DNA from 3 places in the Photobacterium carnosum genome. Region 3 is predicted to be linked to each of the others. Evidence: predicted binding sites of a transcription regulator. Region 3 holds the regulator's gene; each other region holds the start of a gene.
The links. Region 3 encodes CRP, which controls carbon source genes, mostly activating them, when cyclic AMP is high. Its sites were predicted from a motif close to TGTGANNNNNNTCACA; they were not measured.
Positions count from the first base shown of each region.

Region 1 (4,297 bases), on a different contig from region 3:
CACAAGGTCGAGTAGTAAGTTTACTCCCTGAAGCGTCGGTTTTTATTGTACCTAAAAGCAATCTTGTTCCTCGCTTAACTCAAGCGACAGAATTATTACATCAAAAAGCACAGAATGGTGAACGTATTCCATCATGTGTGAATTTCATTTCAGGTCCTAGTTCGACTGCAGATATCGAACTGATCAAAGTTGTTGGTGTGCATGGGCCCGTCTTTGCCACCTACATCATTATTGATGATATGTAATTTTACCTATCACCAATAGTGATAAACAAACTAGCAGGATGCTAGTGGTTAAGCACTTAAACGGGAATATGAAAAAACGCAGTTATCGGACTGCGTTTTTTTTCGCGTATAATTCGCTATAATTTCACTCTTGGAATATTGACATGCCAGCTATTGATGATCTCGTTCTTTTTACTCAAGTTATTGAATATGGTTCATTCAGTAAAGTTGCTGACCTCAATAACATAACCAAATCTGTTGTCAGTAAACGTATCAGTAAACTTGAAACCAGCTTAGGGTTACAACTTATTTATCGTACTACCCGTAAGCTAACACTGACTGAACCGGGTGAAGTGCTTTATCATCGAGCCAAAAGTATCAGTAATATAGCGCAAACGGCCTTTGATTCAGTAACGGGTTATAGTGAAGCACTATCAGGTAAAATTCGCATGTCAGTCCCAACGATTTCAGGTGAATTGGTTCTGGCTAACGCTGTCTCAACCTTTTGTCAAAAACACCCTGGTTTAACCGTTGATATGTCACTTAATAATCATTTTGTCGATTTAGTCGCTGATAACTATGATCTAGTGATCCGCACCGGATCTCTAGAAGATTCAAGTCTTATTGCACGTCATATTTTTAATTCTCGTTGGGTTATCTGTGCTTCACCGGCTTACTTTGAACAACATGGCGTACCAGAAACACCAAAGGCTCTTAATAGTCATAATTGCCTAGGTTATAACCCACAAAGCTCAGGCCCTTTTGACTGGCAATTTATCCGTCAAAATAAAATTTATACTCATAAAGTCAGTGGTAACTTTTCATCAGATAACGCCGCAGCATTAAAAAAAGTCACGCTGGCCGGTAATGGTATTGCTTACTTACCAACCTGTTTAGTTTATAACGAATTACAACAAGGCCAATTAGTTGAAGTCTTAGCCTCGCATGCGGGAAAAGTGGTCGGTATTTATGCGGTTTATCCTTATACCCGCAAACCTGCAAAACGGATTCAAGCGCTTATTGAACATATTCGAGAAAGCTATATGGAAATTAAAGAGCAATTTTAACCATCAATTAATTTCATTAGTAAATGGCCATCATAAAGGGCTTGTTTTACCAAGGCAGCACCAGGCATGGTTGCTTGGGTATAAAAACAACTTTCTTGAAGTTCAAGATCTCGATTATAAATAGGCAATGTTTGGGAAATAATACACTCCATAATCGCGGGGTATAACACAGATTTGGCGCGATTAAATTCTCCACCAATTAAAATACGTTGGGGATTAAACAAGTTCACCATAATTGCTATCGCCTGACCCAGATGGTGTCCCAGATCAATGATAATTTGACAAGCAAGGGAATCACCAGCCACCGCAGCATCACAAATAGCCTCAATGGTCAGGGTTGATGCTGTTAATACCGAAGAATGCCCTTCTTGTAAAAGGGTTAAGGTTTGATCTAAAACAGCAGTTAAACTTGCTACCGTTTCTAAACAACCATGATTACCGCAAAAACAGCGCTTACCATAAGGTTTAATTTGAATATGACCGAGTTCACCAATATTACCTGTACGACCTTGAAGCACCGTATCATCTAAAATAATACCCGCCCCAACACCATGATGCACTGACACCAAAATAGAATTTGATATACCACGTGAATTACCAAATAGCTTTTCAGCTAATGCCCATGAACGAGTGTCATTACCAACAAAAACAGGTAATCCAGTTGCCTGATGAATAATATCGCTTAACGGTAAGTTTTTAATAGTGTAATGCGGCATTTGTAAAACAATCCCGTCAATAGCATTGACCAATCCAGGCAGTGAAATTGCTATTGCTGAAATACGATCAATAGCACTGACATGATTAGCAAAAAATGCATTAATTTCAGCCAATAATTTAGCAACCACATCATCTTGTTGTACTTGCTGAATATTTTGGCGTTCCTCAATAATAATATCACCACTTAATGAGTGCAAAGCGATAGTTAAATAACCACGCCCTAATCGAATCGACAAAAATTGCCAGCCTTCATTAGCAGGAACAAGCCCAATAGCGGGTCGTCCACGGCTAGTAGTTTCTTGATATTGAGTCTCTTTTATCAAATGTGCTTCAATTAATTCACGCGTGATCTTAGTAATACTAGCTGGCGCTAATTGACTACGTTTAGATAATTCAATGCGTGAAATAGGTCCGTACAGGTCAATAAGTTTATATACGCTCCCGGCATTATTTCTTTTTATATGATCAATATGACCTGGCTGAGCGACATACATGTCGATACTCCTAGAGGAAAAACAGTAATAAATATCATTTGTTTTTCAATTTTTTTACTTTGCGAACTAATTGTGAAGTCTCTTGTACTCAGGACGTGACCGCCGTCACGAGGAATCCCTAAAGACTTCCGCTTTCGCTTCTGACATAATAATAAATCGGCATTTCGCTGAGTATAATTTCAATTAGTAAATTTAATCTCTTCCGTGCTTTAGCCTGGTATCACTCACTAGTGACACCTAAATTATACTGGCACAAAGTAGCGATATGAGAATATGAGGTTTTACGTGTACAAAATTAATGAAGTCTTCGAAACCATTCAAGGTGAAGGTGTATTCACTGGTGTTCCTGCTATTTTTATTCGTTTACAAGTTTGCCCGGTTGGTTGTTCATGGTGTGATACCAAACAAACATGGACAGCAGAGCCAGAAAATTTAGTCAGCATTGAACGTATCATAGTAAAAACAGAAGACTCACCACTTTGGACACAACTTGACGCTGATGGCATTGTTAAGCTATTAATTGATCAAGGCTACACGGCTAAACACGTCGTCATTACGGGTGGTGAACCTTGTATTTATGACTTACGACCACTAACCGCAGCATTAGAAGCTGCAGGCTTTAATTGCCAAATTGAAACCAGTGGTACCTCAGAGATTTTAACCAGTGACCAAACCTGGGTTACGGTATCACCTAAAATCAATATGAAAGCAAAATTACCCGTATTAACGTCAGCTTTAGTACGTGCTAATGAAATCAAACATCCCGTTGGTACTCATAAAGATATTGAGCAATTAGACGCTTTGTTAGCTACGGCAAAACTACGTAACGATGTTACAATAGCCCTACAGCCTATCAGTCAAAAGCCACGTTCAACTGAACTATGTATCGAAACCTGTATTACTCGTAATTGGCGTTTATCAATCCAAACCCATAAATATTTAGCCATCGCTTAGCATCAACCACTTTCGTGGCACCGTATTACGCTAGAGAATAACAAGGCAATGATAAGACTTAATTTACTTATCATTGCCAAAATGATCATTTCTTAACCAACCTTATGTGTAAATTCCCACTTTCCAACATCAATTTATCAATCTAATGAGATCAATGCTTGATGCTTGACGTAAGAAAGGTAATATTACTTATACAACGATATCTTTAAGCACGTAATACTTTAATTCCAAAGTGAAGTGCCTAAACGGAGAATGACTTAAACATGACTTACGCGCCTGTAACAGACGTATTAAGCGGTAAGCTAGCAATTGACAGTGAAATTACTGTTCGAGGCTGGATCCGTTCACGTCGTGATTCCAAAGCTGGAATTTCTTTCCTTGCCATTTATGACGGCTCTTGTTTCGACCCGATTCAGGCCGTGGTCTCTAATGAGTTAAATAATTACCAGGAAGATGTACTTAAATTAACAACAGGTTGCTCTGTTGAAGTCACTGGTACTATTGTAGCCTCTCCAGCTAAAGGTCAAGATTTTGAGATCGCAGCAACAGCCGTTAAAGTTGTTGGTTGGGTAGAAGATGCTGAAACATACCCAATGGCAAAAACACGTCACTCTATTGAGTATTTACGTGAAGTTGCACACCTACGCCCACGTACTAACGTAATTGGTGCTGTTGCTCGTGTTCGTAACTGCCTGTCTCAAGCTATTCACCGCTTCTATCACGAACAAGGCTTCATTTGGATGTCTGCACCACTTATCACAGCGTCTGACTGTGAAGGTGCTGGTGAAATGTTCCGTGTGTCTACGCTAGATATGGCAAACTTGCCAATGACAGACAAAGG
Region 1 covers NZ_WMDN01000005.1:121,251-125,547, reverse strand. The annotation lists gene GLP24_RS07095 (LutC/YkgG family protein) at 1-245, shown strand, start outside; gene GLP24_RS07090 (LysR family transcriptional regulator) at 389-1,291, shown strand; gene mlc (sugar metabolism global transcriptional regulator Mlc) at 1,288-2,502, opposite strand; gene queE (7-carboxy-7-deazaguanine synthase QueE) at 2,776-3,456, shown strand; gene asnS (asparagine--tRNA ligase) at 3,720-4,297, shown strand, end outside.
Region 1: mlc (sugar metabolism global transcriptional regulator Mlc) is a predicted target of CRP. The motif match lies at 2,597-2,612, and genes of this name have one in related genera.

Region 2 (4,297 bases), on a different contig from region 3:
TTACGATGACGTTAATTGTATTGTGTATGCAATGCTATTGCTTAGTGATAAGTAAGATATGCAAAAAAGACTTATAGATTATTGTCTAGTTTACAAATAAATTAATGAAAACCGCTTGCTGTAGCGGTTTTTTTATCAATGAAATTCGTTATTGCAATAACTGTTCTAGCGTCATCGGTGAAGACATTAAGCCCAGCGTCTGCGCGGGGGTTATTCCGGCTTTATTTTGATGGCAAAGGTTATGCCAAGCACGATAAATATCCAATAATGGTAATAAGCTAGCCGGGCGCAGTTTACGTCGTGGCTCATTAACCATATGGTTAAACTGATTATAAAAACGCTGTTGATAAGTTGTTGCTGCATGATGGCTGGCAATCGTTAACCAATGCTGTTGATCTTTTTTATTGCCACCAAGATGACAGATACCTTTACTGCCGCTGTTATTACGACTAAATGCCCACCGATCTCGCCACCATCCCATTAATACGATATCAATTTTTTCAGCGTGTTGTCCGTGTTGCCATTGCTGATCTTCAACCACATAAAGTGGGTCAATAGTATGGTTATTAATACGATCAATAAAAACAGATAAACAAGCAGAACGTAATAAGGTTTCTTGGGGCATAAACACCGTTAAAGTAGGAATGTTTGGATTGAGCAATTCACGTAAATATAGAAAATGGCTATATACCGTGTATTGAGGCCGAATAAGACACCCTTTGGTTGGATAATTAATCGTAACGTTACCGCTAAGAGGATTTTCCATATTTTTACGGGCTAAAATTTGTCGATAAGTGGTATCAATATGGGCGAGTAACCCTTGCGATAATATCGGAGTGTAGTTTGATGTCTGATTGTTATGAGGCGTGATAAAACGGGTGCCAAGTTGATATGCGTCGTGATGAGTGACTGATGTGGTTACAGGTTGCGTTTGATAATTGACGTGCTGGCTCATCACATAACCTGAATTGACCTCAGCAGTTGCTATCCATAATACGCCATTATTACTCTGTGGCTGCAATGGTGTAAGGTCGGTTGCCAGTTGACGTGCTAGTGATTGTTTACTTAAACGGGCATCAAAAATCGTTAGTTGGCGGCGACAACGTGCAGCAATCTTGTTCAGTTGATCATAAAAAGTTTTAGGGTTCATTGTTAGGCGTCGGCAAATTTCTCTTACCGTATAACCTGTAAATAAATACGCTAATAATTTTTGTTGTAATTGGTGTTTATTATTACTGCTCGACCACGGATCAACAAAAGTATGATGACAGGCCTTGCAACGATACCGTTGACGTTCGCCGCTGAAACCAAAAGCATGATAATACTGACGGTAAGTGAGAACAGGTAATCCATTATGCGGGCAGTCATTATTTGAACAGGCCGCTAAACCACTATATTGTTCTAGTTTTAAGCGCTGTTTTTCTGCAACAACATCATGATTACTGAGTACTGGCGGAAACGCACCACATTCACGACAAATAAGAACGGGACGTTGTAAATTACTATTTTGTAGTACGTATAACTGTGGTTCGGTACGGCTAAAATTAGCACAAGCAACTGTTTTACAATAATTGAACTGAATATCATCACAAGCTGGCGGCAATTGATCTAGAGTTGTGGGTAATGAAGATGAAGTCATAGAGCATTGCCTAATTGCAGTTTAAGAAAGCGTGATTATACCTAAGTGAAATAATGATATAGAGATATTCTTAACAGTTATCATGCTGTTGACTGCTGTAAATACTCGCAGGCATAAAAAAAGTGAACAATGTACCCAAAAGGCACATTATTCACTTTCTATAGTCTGTTCGTTATAGGCTCATTATTACCGACGGTATATTACTGTCGAAAGAGACTATAGATTGATTGCAGTTTCTAGCGCTACGTTCATCATTTCGTTGAATGAATGTTGACGTGCTTCTGCACTTAATTTCTCACCACGTTTAATGTGATCAGAAACAGTAAGAATTGTCAGTGCTTTAGCACCAAGTTCTGCCGCAACACCGTAGATGCCAGCCGCTTCCATGTCTACACCTAGGATACCTAGTTTTTCCATTTTATCGAACAAACCAACTTCTGGGCTGTAGAATAAATCAGCAGAGAATACATTACCGACACGAACGGCAACATTTTGTGCACGCGCTTGGTTTACTGCTGTTTCCAATAAGTGGTAGTCAGCAATAGCAGCGAAATCGTGGTCAGCAAAACGGATGCGGTTAACTTTAGAGTCAGTTGAAGCACCCATTGCAATAATAACGTCCATTAACTTAACGTCATCATGAACTGCGCCACAGCTACCAATACGAATGATGTTTTTAACACCGAAATCTTTGATTAGTTCGTGAACGTAAATTGAGCATGATGGAATACCCATGCCATGACCCATTACTGATACAGGTTTACCCTTGTAAGTACCAGTGAAACCGTACATGCCGCGAACATCACATACACGTTTTACATTTTCTAGGTAAGTATCTGCAATAAACTGTGCACGAAGTGGATCACCCGGCATTAAAATTGTTTCTGCAAAATCGCCAACTTCAGCATTGATATGTGGAGTAGCCATGAAGAGCTCCTAGGTTTATGAGTTATTCAGAAGCAAAGGTTGTGCTTCAATTTATGTTAGTAGTTTATGGAATAAAATATTCAAATCTTGAGATCTAGATCACAAAAATAAGGCTATTTTGTTAGATTTTCGATATTGATTACCAAATCTGTTGAAAACGTGAAGGGTATCGTTTTCTTTTTTATGGGCGATTAAATGCGGAATTAAGTTATTTTGAATTATGTCAATGCTTAACTTTATGATAAATAATCAATTTATTTTTATGGGTGTGTTTTTTATTTCGGCCATTAAAAAGTTACCAAACCTGAAAATGTAATGGATTGCATGAAAAATCTGCTAATAGATGGCATTTTTAGTACGAAAAAGGTCAATTAAATAATCAATGCTGAAAGAGGTTCTTGTTGATCATGATCTTGGGTAGAATTAACAAAAAAGGCAGTTTGAGAATAATATGTATAATTTAACCCAGTTATCAGATACTGAAAGAATGCGTATCGAATTAGATAAGCAAGCTTCTTATACCGTTTGGAAAGTGAAAAACAGCAAAGTAGGTTATGAGGCTTTTGCGATGTTAACTAATAATATTGAAGATGATGATGAGCGTGATTTTTGTCAGCAAGCTATTATGAAATATAAAACCTTAATGGGTGTTAATTAATACGCACTATTAATAGGCTAAATAGTCGTAATAAGTTAAATAACAGTGCATAGAGAATGATGTACGCTGTTATGAATATAAATATTGATGCCCGTTAATGATGAAGAACATTCTGCTGTTCATTGTGACCATTACTTGTGTATGTCGCGGGTTTAACTGCAACACTTACGGTTATGTCACCAGCATGTTTAAAGGTTAATGTTAGCGGAAAATGGGAATTAAGCGTTGGTACTTCAGTGAGATTAACTAACATTACATGGAATCCGCCAGGGGCTAATTGTTGTTGCTGGTTAGCGGTAATATTAATCGCTTTTACCTGCCGCATTTGCATTAGTCCATTGTTATTATTTAAAGTATGTAGTTCAGCTACTTGTGCAATAGGCGAATGTACCGCAATAAGGGTATCGTCAATATTGCCATGATTGATAATGGACAAAAAGGCCGCCGCGACATTTGAGGTTGGTGGCACTGCTTTTGACCATGGTTGAGTGATTTCGATGTTTTTTGCGGTTACTACTGTTGGAATAACGAGGCCGATTATCGCAAATAAAGTGATCAATACTTTTAACATAATGGCTATCCTTTGCTCATGATGTGCCGTTACTTCATTCTAATAGTCTAGTATTAATGTATTATTACTGAAGGCTTAAATGAAGATTATTATTTTAATATTGCGTATTATATGTGCGAAAATTAATCAAATGGTGAGAAATCGTGAAAACAACTGAATTTTCTGCTCTTGATAACGATAATGATAAACCTGAAATGTCGTTCTCATTACATGCGGAAAAACGTTCTGGGCATAATGCGCCGCCGGCGAATACCCCTGATTTTAGTCAACCAGCATCTCGTTCTGATATTGTTAATGATAGGGTAGTGACTGAAACTATGACAAAGCCACGTTCTAAACGTTTAACAGATTGCCCTGCTTGTGATGGTACGGTGTCTCGTCGTGCTCATTTTTGTCCTCATTGTGGAGAGCCAGATCCGTCACGCCATATGCAACGAACTCAATGGGTATCTCGCATTGTGTGGACAGTGATCATTGTTGCGGTCGCTTGGTATGCTTATAC
Region 2 covers NZ_WMDN01000001.1:421,818-426,114, reverse strand. The annotation lists gene GLP24_RS01875 (lactate dehydrogenase) at 149-1,639, opposite strand; gene deoD (purine-nucleoside phosphorylase) at 1,856-2,566, opposite strand; gene GLP24_RS01865 (DUF3283 family protein) at 3,018-3,224, shown strand; gene GLP24_RS01860 (copper chaperone PCu(A)C) at 3,319-3,795, opposite strand; gene GLP24_RS01855 (hypothetical protein) at 3,939-4,297, shown strand, end outside.
Region 2: deoD (purine-nucleoside phosphorylase) is a predicted target of CRP. The motif match lies at 2,655-2,670, and genes of this name have one in related genera.

Region 3 (4,297 bases):
TTAGTGCTATTAGTGAACTCGCGGATGAAGAATATTTTGGACCGTTATTACACGTTAGTCGTTATGTCGATTTTACTCAAGCGGTCGCGAGTGCTAATCAAACCCGTTATGGATTAGCCGCTGGGTTAATTTCCACTGATAGCCAGCAATGGCAATATTTTATTGAACATATTCGCGCTGGAATTGTGAATCGTAATCGACCGTTAACGGGAGCGAGTGGTGACGCGCCTTTTGGTGGCCCTGGCGCATCAGGTAATCTTCGTCCAAGTGCTTACTATGCGGCTGATTATTGTGCTTATCCGATGGCATCTGTTGAGGGGGATGATGTGCAATTACCGTCTCAATTAGCGCCAGGAGTAAGCTTGAGCTAAGGTTTAATGAGTGATAATACTTTCAATAGGCAGGCTGATTATGGAATCTATTACCCAACTTTTTGATAGTTTATGGCGCGATTATAGTCAACGGTTATGCCCCTCTGCGGTGCAAATACAGCAGTTGTTAACTGAGGACGCGGCGTTACTCAATGATCATATAGCATTGCGTAGTTTTGGATTACCCAAATGTGGCTTAGCGGTAATTGCCGCGCCATTTATTGCCTTGGGGTACCAGCCACAAGCGAAATATCATTTTAATGCTAAAAAGTTGTATGCAGAATCCTTTATTCATTCCAATCCGTTACTGCCAAAAGTCTTTATCAGTGAATTACAATTAGCGGGGTGTTCTGCAGAATTACAACAAATGATACGGACATTGCTCGATCAGGTTGATGATGCTTATTTTCGCAAACCTGATTTTGTTTATAGTGGTCGTCCGTGGCAACTTGATTTTGCAACCTATCAATTTTTAGCCGCTGAAAGTGAATATGCGGCATGGGTTGCGGCGCATGGTTTTGGGGCTAATCATTTTACGGTCAATATTAATCAATTAGAGCAGTTCTCTGATCTTGAGGAGGTGAATCATTTATTACGTCATAACCAGTTTGTGATTAATCAGGCTGGGGGCGAAATTAAAGGTAATGCTGAAGTAATGTTAGAGCAATCAGCAACTATGGCTGATGTAGTAGGAGTGAGTTTTAGAGATGGTATTCATAAAATATCGGGTGGATTTTATGAATTTGCTAAACGTTACCCGCAAACCAATGGTGAATTATATTCAGGGTTTGTGACTGCTTCAGCAAATAAGATATTTGAAAGTACGGATCGTGAATAGAAAGCATTCATCGGTACAAAGTGAACTATCGCGTAATAAAAAACAGCACTGCGTCATATAAGTGCTGTTTAGAATAAAATTAATTATCTAGCGGCGAACCCCAAACTCCTGATTCATCAGCAGGGCAGCGGCGTAATCCTGTTTGTTGTTCAAGGTAGCAACGACTATCACTAAACCCTGTCATTTCAATGGTTGTTGGTTGACTGGTTAATACCCCAGGTACTGTGGTGTAACTATTAGCAGAAAAGCGTTCAATATCCATATTGACCATTATTGATTTAAAATCCATTTGTGAGCGAAATGTAGCATAAATAGATGCTATTACAAGTTAAAATTTAACAGTAATGCAGATGTGCTCAATGATTGCTTTTGGGTGTGACCATAAGGGGGAAATGATCAAAAAAAACCGCAGGCATAAGCTGCGGTTTCATCGGTGATCTTGGTATTACTAAAATAATTAGCGTGTACCGTAAACCACAATAGTCTTGCCGTGAGCAGAAATAAGATTTTGCTCTTCCAGCATTTTTAAAATACGACCGACTGTTTCGCGAGAACAACCTACGATCTGGCCAATTTCTTGACGAGTGATCTTAATTTGCATGCCATCAGGGTGTGTCATTGCATCGGGTTGTTTTGCAAGGTTAAGTAGTGTCTGTGCAATACGACCAGTTACATCAAGGAATGCAAGATCTCCTACCTTTTGACTTGTCACTTGTAAACGACATGCCATTTGAGCAGATAGACGCATTAAAATATCTGGATTAACTTGAATTAACTGACGGAATTTCTTGAATGAAATTTCTGCAACTTCACAAGGGCTTTTTGCACGAACCCAAGCTGTACGTTCTTGGTCATCTTCGAACAAGCCGAGTTCACCAATAAAGTCGCCCTGGTTTAGGTAAGAAAGGATCATCTCCTTACCTTCTTCATCCTTGATTAATACAGCAACAGAACCCTTCACGATGTAGTACAAAGTTTCTGCTTTTTCACCTGCGTGAATTAACGTACTCTTTGATGGATATTTGTGAATGTGACAATGGGAAAGAAACCACTCTAAAGTTGGATCTGTTTGCGGTTTACCTGGAACCATATTACTAACTTCCTCTGCATATGTTGCCCAACAATATGTTCTGTAGATATAACTCAACAAAATGGTGTGTTGGCAGGGTTACTCACTCAGCGGTTAGGCTGTGAGTTAACTTGAACTGGCTTAGAGTGTATCCTTTTTCTGCAGCTTTTTCTTGATATTGATCGAGCAGACTTGCTCATTTATGAGAGATAAGTGTGCACGTGATCACATCGTTGTGACTTAGTTGCCTAACGTGCCGTTTTAAAGTGGTTTTACTCTCTAATTTTACAAATATAAATATGCAACATTATTAACATAAAACAAAATAAACACTGTTTACATTGATGAAATTGTCAATGAAAATGAACTGAATTTCTGAAGAATATAGCTCAAGGATATAAATATGCAATCACGTGTGAAGTGGTTAGAAAATATGACGTTTGTAGGTCAATCTGCATCGGGTCATAGTGTTGTGTTAGATGGTAATGGCGGTGAAAAAGCCCCAAGTCCAATGGAATTAGTATTAATGGCTGCGGGAGGGTGTAGTTCAGTTGATGTTGTTAGTGGTTTACAAGAATTACAGCAGCAGATCACTGGTTGTGAAGTTGAAATCTCAGCTGAACGTCGTGAACAAGCCCCTCGAATTTTTACTCATGCAAATTTACACTTTGTTGTCACTGGTCATGATTTAAATGATCAGCTAGTGAGTAAAGTGGTGGCAGACTCTCTCGAAAAATACTGCTCAGTGTGTTTAATGCTGGGTCAAGGTGTCGAAATGAGCCACAGTTATGAGATTGTTGTGGCGTAACACGATGATGATTACGGTTGCTGATACCAGTGACCGTTAATCTAACAAAGTAATGGTTAATTAATATAGGTAATGATTACGCTATTTTGCCGTTTTCAATTAATTGTTCGAGCAGCGGGCGCATAATTAATTCCATCGCAAAACTCATTTTACCACCGGGGACAACAAGGGTGTTGTGACGTGACATAAATGAACCTTGAATCATCGCCAATAAATGCGGAAAGTCGACATTCTTTAAGCCACGAAAACGGATCACCACAAAGCTTTCATCTAAACTTGGAATACCTTTGGCGCTAACAGGGTTTGAGGTATCCACCGTAGGGACTCGTTGAAAGTTAATATGGGTGCGAGAAAATTGCGGGGTGATGTAATTTAAGTAGTCATCCATTGAGCGCACTATCGATTCCATTACCGCTTCTCTTGAATGGCCGCGGTCGCGAGTGTCGCGAATGATCTTTTGAATCCACTCTAAGTTAACAATCGGCACCATGCCAATCAGTAAATCAACATGTTGGGCTGCATTGGTTTCCCCATCAACCACACCACCATGTAACCCTTCATAAAATAATACATCGGTATTTTCAGCAAGCTGTTGCCAAGGGGTGAATGTTCCGGGCATTTGATTATAAGGTACGGCTTCATCAAAGGTATGTAGGTAACGCCGAAACTTGCCACTACCGTCTTGAGCATATTGTTCGAAAAAGTGGGCTAATTGCTCGAAATCATTGGCTTCAGCGCCGAAATAACTGATGTGGCGACCTTGATCTTTAGCTTTACGGATTTCACAATCCATTTCTGGGCGAGTGAAGCGATGAAAACTATCGCCTTCTAACCATGCCGCGTTGATGTCCATCATATTAAACATCTTGCGAAAGGCTTCAGAGGTGGTGGTTGTGCCCGCGCCTGATGAACCTGTGACAGCAATAATAGGGTGTTTTACCGACATAACTCACCTGTTGTTGTGATTATTACGTGATGAATAACAAAAATAGACAGTGATAAATGTTACTACAAGTTTGCTGAAATGTCGGTATTAAGTGATAAAAATGCAGATGAAGACAAGTTTTGGTGAGTGATAATACAGTGACTAATTGGATTACATTTGATTTCTTAGCTTAATATCTACCGATTCATGTAATTCAGAGAAAACAATCACCGCATCACCTGATTCTAGTTGGCGTCGAACATAAGCGACTTTATCACTGAGGCTA
Region 3 covers NZ_WMDN01000008.1:14,843-19,139, reverse strand. The annotation lists gene astD (succinylglutamate-semialdehyde dehydrogenase) at 1-371, shown strand, start outside; gene GLP24_RS09460 (DUF1338 domain-containing protein) at 412-1,209, shown strand; gene GLP24_RS09455 (hypothetical protein) at 1,289-1,471, opposite strand; gene crp (cAMP-activated global transcriptional regulator CRP) at 1,667-2,299, opposite strand; gene GLP24_RS09445 (OsmC family protein) at 2,682-3,086, shown strand; gene GLP24_RS09440 (phosphoribulokinase) at 3,163-4,032, opposite strand; gene GLP24_RS09435 (YheU family protein) at 4,183-4,297, opposite strand, start outside.